2 regions of the Pseudomonas sp. GL_117 genome follow, and region 1 is predicted to be linked to the other one. Evidence: predicted binding sites of a transcription regulator. Region 1 holds the regulator's gene; the other holds the start of a gene.
What was found. The regulator sigma-54, encoded in region 1, starts transcription at its own class of promoters, with help from an activator protein. The targets are predictions, from matches to a motif close to ANTGGCATNNANNTTGCTNT.
Positions count from the first base shown of each region.

Region 2: glnA (type I glutamate--ammonia ligase) is a predicted target of sigma-54. The motif match lies at 1,463-1,482, and genes of this name have one in related genera.

Region 1 covers NZ_CM174418.1:1,029,082-1,032,194, forward strand. Annotated here, with positions in the region: gene ptsN (PTS IIA-like nitrogen regulatory protein PtsN) at 1-276, opposite strand, end outside; gene hpf (ribosome hibernation-promoting factor, HPF/YfiA family) at 289-594, opposite strand; gene AC3ISR_RS04490 (RNA polymerase factor sigma-54) at 670-2,163, opposite strand; gene lptB (LPS export ABC transporter ATP-binding protein) at 2,348-3,073, opposite strand; gene lptA (lipopolysaccharide transport periplasmic protein LptA) at 3,073-3,113, opposite strand, start outside.
Region 2 covers NZ_CM174418.1:388,933-392,045, reverse strand. Annotated here, with positions in the region: gene thiI (tRNA uracil 4-sulfurtransferase ThiI) at 1-1,248, opposite strand, end outside; gene glnA (type I glutamate--ammonia ligase) at 1,583-2,989, shown strand.

The DNA of each region.
Region 1 (3,113 bases):
GGCGTCGAAATCGATGGGAGCGTCCAGGTGCAGCAGGGCGCTGACAGGTGCCTCACAACTTTTGAGGCGGCAGTGGGGAATGGCGATGCCGTTGCCAAAACCGGTGGAGCCGAGTTTTTCACGGGCAATCAGAGCCTCGTAGACATCTTGCATCTCCAGGTCAGGCACTTCGCGGCTGATCAGGTTGGCAATTTGCTCAAGGGCTTTCTTTTTACTGCCACCCGGCGCGTTCACGAGGGAACGGCCGGGGGTCAGGATGGTTTCAAGTCGAATCATGGGTGGGGAGTGTTAGCGGCCTGTGCCCTGGAGGAGGCTCTGCTGCTTTTCCTTATGCTTTTTGATTTGGCGATCCAGCTTGTCGGTCAGGTCGTCAATGGCGGCATACATATCTGAATGCTCGGCATTGGCGACTACTTCCCCGCCGGGTATACGCAAGGTGGCTTCGATTTTCTGCTTCAGCTTTTCGACAGTCATGATGACTTGCACGTTGGTGATCTTGTCGAAATGCCCCTCAATTCTTTTGAGTTTTTCGCCGATATAGGCGCGCAGCGGTTCGGTCACTTCCAGTTGGTGTCCACTGATGTTGACTTGCATACAGCTTCTCCTTCGTTGCCAGTGCATAAAGCGGTGGGCAGGAATACCCACCACTGGAACGCTATGGCCCGCCCGTCACATCAAACGCTTACGCTCGCTGGAAGGCGCGATCCCGAGGGACTCGCGGTACTTGGCGACGGTTCGACGGGCGACCTGAATGCCTTGTGCCTCCAGTAAACCAGCGATCTTACTGTCACTCAATGGCTTTTTCTGATTTTCCGCGGCAACCAGTTTTTTGATGATCGCGCGGATCGCCGTGGACGAGCATTCGCCGCCTTCGGAGGTGCTGACGTGGCTGGAGAAAAAGTATTTCAGCTCATAAATACCCCGTGGGGTATGCATGAATTTCTGCGTGGTCACCCGTGAAATCGTCGATTCGTGCATGCCGACTGCTTCGGCGATGTCATGCAGCACCAACGGTTTCATCGCTTCGTCGCCATATTCCAGGAAGCCGCGCTGGTGCTCGACGATCTGGGTGGCGACTTTCATCAGGGTTTCGTTGCGGCTTTGCAGGCTCTTGATGAACCAGCGGGCCTCCTGCAACTGGTTGCGCATGAAGGTGTTGTCGGCGCTGGTATCGGCGCGGCGTACAAAGCCGGCGTATTGCGGGTTGACCCGCAGGCGTGGCACCGACTCCTGGTTCAACTCCACCAGCCAGCGTTCGTTGTCCTTGCGCACGATGACGTCAGGCACCACGTATTCGGCTTCGCTGGACTCGATCTGCGAGCCCGGGCGCGGATTGAGGCTCTGTACCAGTTCGATGACCTGGCGCAGGTCGTCTTCCTTGAGTTTCATACGGCGCATCAACTGGCTGTAGTCGCGGCTACCCAGCAGGTCGATGTAGTCGGTCACCAAGCGCTGGGCTTCAATGAGCCAAGGCGTCTTGGCAGGCAGTTGGCGCAATTGCAGCAACAGGCATTCGCTGAGGGTGCGGGCGCCGATGCCGGCGGGTTCGAACTGTTGGATCCGGTGCAGGACGGCTTCGATCTCGTCCAGTTCGATGTCCAGTTCCGGGTCGAACGCTTCGAGGATCTCCTCAAGCGTCTCGTCCAGGTAGCCCTGGTTGTTGATGCAGTCGATCAGGGTCACGGCGATCAGGCGATCGGTGTCCGACATCGGCGCGAGGTTCAATTGCCACAACAGATGGCTCTGCAGGCTTTCGCCGGCGGAGGTGCGGGTGGTGAAGTCCCACTCATCATCGTCGTTGCTGGGCAGGCTGCTGGCGCTGGTCTGGTAGACGTCTTCCCAGGCGGTGTCCACGGGAAGTTCGTTGGGAATGCGTTCGTTCCATTCACCTTCTTCCAGGTTATCCACCGTTGGGGCGGTTTCCTGATAGGAAGGTTCCTGCACGTCGGAATTGGGTTTTTGCTCGATGTTGTCGGCCAGCGGGTCTGCGTTATCGAAGTCGTCGCCTTCTTCCTGGCGTTCGAGCATCGGGTTGGACTCCAGAGCCTCCTGGATTTCCTGTTGCAGGTCCAAGGTCGACAATTGGAGCAGGCGGATGGCCTGTTGCAGCTGCGGTGTCATCGTCAGCTGCTGGCCCATTCTCAGGACTAGCGATGGTTTCATGGCAGGGGCTTAACACCTTATTCGCCGGCGCAATGCGCCATCCACGACAGGGCGCGTGAGCGCCAAACATAAGCAAATTATATGCCTGATGTCGGGGGCTTTGCCTAGAGCACGGTAACAATAAAAATCCGGAGGTTTTCATTGACTCCCGCGCATCTTGGCAGCGGCCGTGACACCACGGTGTTTACAGGCGGAACTCGTGACCCAGGTAGACTTCCTTCACCAATTCGTTGGCCAGGATCGTGGCGGCGTCGCCTTCGGCAATCAGTTGGCCATCGTTGACGATATATGCGGTTTCGCAGATGTCGAGGGTTTCACGCACGTTGTGGTCGGTGATCAATACACCGATGCCCTTGGCTTTCAGGTGGTGGATGATCTGTTTGATGTCGCCGACCGAGATCGGGTCGACGCCGGCAAACGGTTCGTCCAGCAGGATGAATTTCGGCGCAGTGGCCAGGGCACGGGCGATTTCCACACGACGACGCTCGCCGCCGGACAGGCTCATGCCGAGGTTGTCGCGAATGTGGTTGATGTGGAATTCCTGCAGCAGGCTTTCCAGCTCCTTGCGACGGCCATCACGGTCGAGTTCCTTGCGGGTCTCGAGGATCGCCATGATGTTGTCGGCCACCGACAGTTTGCGGAAGATCGACGCTTCTTGCGGAAGATAGCCGATACCGGCCCGTGCACGACCGTGCATTGGCTGGTGGCTGACATCCAGGTCGTCGATCAGGACGCGACCCTGATCCGCCTGGACCAGGCCGACGATCATGTAGAAGCAGGTGGTCTTGCCGGCGCCGTTGGGGCCGAGCAAGCCGACGATCTGGCCGCTGTCGATCGACAGGCTGACGTCGCGCACGACCTGGCGGCTTTTATAGGCCTTGGCCAGATGCTGGGCTTTCAGGGTTGCCATTACTCGGCCTTCTTCTTCGGCTGGATAACCATGTCGATAC
Region 2 (3,113 bases), 640 kb from region 1:
GTGACGGATGTCGATGACGATCTGGCCGGCCAGGGCTTCGCTGACTTCTTCGATCTTCACGTCCTGGCCCAGTTCGTCGATGACACGATCGATAGGGACCAGCTTGGCGTTCTCGAGCGCACGCTCCAGAACCGCCATGTCGAACTGTTGTTCTTCGTACTCCACGCGGTTGCGCTTGGCGTGGGTCTTGGGGTTCACCGAGATGACCCCGCAATATTCAGGCATGTGCTTGGCAAAATCCGCCGTGCCGATTTCTTCGGCCAGGTCGATGATGTCCTGCTTGTGACTGGCGATCAGCGGGCGCAAGACCAGCTTTTCGGTGACGCAATCGATCAGCGACAGGTTCGGCAGCGTTTGGCTGGACACCTGGGAGATTGCTTCACCCGTCACCAGGGCGTCGATCTGCAACTGATCGGCGATCCGGGACGCAGCGCGCAACATCATACGCTTCAATACCACGCCCATATGACTGTTATCGACTTTGCCGAGAATTTCGCCCAGCACTTCTTCGAACGGTACGCTTACAAATAGCACGCGTTGGGAGCTGCCGTACTTCTTCCAGATAAAGTGCGCAACTTCCATCACGCCCAATTCGTGTGCACGCCCGCCCAGGTTAAAGAAGCAGAAATGGCTCATAAGGCCGCGGCGCATGATCTGGTAGGCGGCAACCGTGGAATCGAAACCGCCGGACATCAGGACCAGGGTCTGTTCCAGGGCGCCCAGCGGGTAACCGCCGATGCTGTTGTGCTGGCTGTGGATGACAAACAACCGTTGGTCGCGAATTTCCATGCGCACTTCAATTTGCGGCGCTTTCAGGGAAATTCCGGCGGCGCCGCACTCGCGACGCAGCTTGCTGCCGACGTATTTCTCGACATCCATGGAGCTGAAGGTGTGCTTGCCAGCGCGCTTGCAACGCACCGAAAAGATCTTGCCTTCAAGCTCGCTGCCGTAGTGCTGCTTGCACTTCTCGGTGATGTCGTCGAAGTCGCCCAGCGGGTACTCATCCACCTGCAGGAAATGCGCGATGCCCGGCATGCAGCTCAGGCGTTCGGTCATGTCCTTCAAGGCTTTGGCGTCGGTAATGCGGGTTTCCAGCTCGAGATTGTCCCACACGCCGTTCACCACCACAGCCGGGTCCAGGTCACGGAGCACGGCACGGATGTTCTTGGCCAATTGACGGATGAAACGCGTCCGTACCGGTCGGCTTTTGATGGTGATCTCGGGGAAGACTTTAACGATTAATTTCATGGAAACAGCGCGCGCCGGGCCTGCTGAAAAAGGGGGGCGCGGATTATAGCGGAAATCGCTCAAGGTTTAACCAGTTAATATGCATCGGACTGCAAGCGCACTAAAGCAGTGCATTTTCCAGTGCAAGCGCTACATTGCGGTGCGCCATTTTCGGGCTTTTGTCGCAATGCACCTTTATAGGGGCGTTTTTGGACCAGAAAACCCATGTTGGCGCACTGGCATGCAATTTGCTCTCTTGTGAGGCAGGTTGCCATGGCGGACTATCCGCGCCGGCATCACCCACATTCTAAGGGCTAACTCCACTACCCCAGCCCGAAGCCACCCGGAGGACACTATGTCGAAGTCGGTTCAACTCATCAAAGATCATGACGTTAAATGGATTGATCTGCGCTTCACGGACACCAAAGGCACTCAGCACCACGTGACCATGCCGGCTCGCGACGCGCTGGAAGACGACTTCTTCGAAGTTGGCAAGATGTTCGACGGTTCCTCCATCGCTGGCTGGAAAGGCATCGAAGCCTCCGACATGATCCTGCTGCCGGACGACGACTCTGCCGTACTGGACCCGTTCACCGAAGAGCCGACCCTGATCCTGGTCTGCGACATCATCGAACCTTCGACCATGCAAGGCTACGATCGCGACCCGCGCGCCATCGCCCACCGCGCCGAGGAATACCTGAAGACCACCGGTATCGGTGACACCGTCTTCTGCGGTCCTGAGCCTGAGTTCTTCATCTTCGACGAAGTGAAGTTCAAGTCCGACATCTCCGGCTCCATGTTCAAAATCTTCTCCGAGCAAGGCTCGTGGATGTCCGACCAAGACATCGAAGGCGGCAACAAAGGCCACCGTCCAGGTATCAAAGGCGGCTACTTCCCGGTTCCTCCGTTCGACCACGACCACGAAATCCGTACCTCCATGTGCAACGCACTGGAAGAAATGGGCCAAGTCGTTGAAGTTCACCACCACGAAGTAGCAACTGCCGGCCAGAACGAAATCGGCGTCAAGTTCAACACCCTGGTGAAGAAAGCTGACGAAGTTCAAACCCTGAAATACGTTGTCCACAACGTTGCCGATGCATACGGCCGCACCGCGACCTTCATGCCTAAGCCTCTGTACGGCGATAACGGTTCGGGTATGCACGTTCACATGTCCATCGCTAAAGATGGCAAGAACACCTTCGCTGGCGAAGGTTATGCCGGCCTGTCGGAAACTGCCCTGTTCTTCATCGGCGGTATCATCAAGCACGGTAAGGCCCTGAACGGCTTCACCAACCCGGCGACCAACTCCTACAAGCGTCTGGTTCCAGGCTTCGAAGCACCGGTAATGCTGGCCTACTCGGCGCGCAACCGCTCCGCTTCGATCCGTATTCCTTACGTCAACAGCCCACGCGGCCGTCGTATCGAAGCACGCTTCCCGGACCCGGCTGCCAACCCATACCTGGCTTTCGCAGCCCTGCTGATGGCTGGCCTGGACGGTATCCAGAACAAGATCCACCCTGGCGACGCCGCCGACAAAAACTTGTACGACCTGCCGCCTGAAGAGGCCAAAGAGATCCCACAAGTGTGCGGCAGCCTGAAAGAAGCCCTGGAAGAGCTGGACAAGGGCCGTGCGTTCCTGACCAAAGGCGGCGTGTTCAGCGACGACTTTATCGATGCCTACATCGCCCTGAAAAGCGAAGAAGAAATCAAGGTTCGCACCTTCGTACACCCACTGGAATACGAGCTGTACTACAGCTGCTGATCCGGTAGCGCTGCTTAAAGTAGCGTGATGAAAAAGACCTCCTTCGGGAGGTCTTTTTTTGCCTGGGATTCAGTCGCCCGGGGTATCGCGGCCGAGCATCTGCACGCCCGGCGCACTCGGTTGG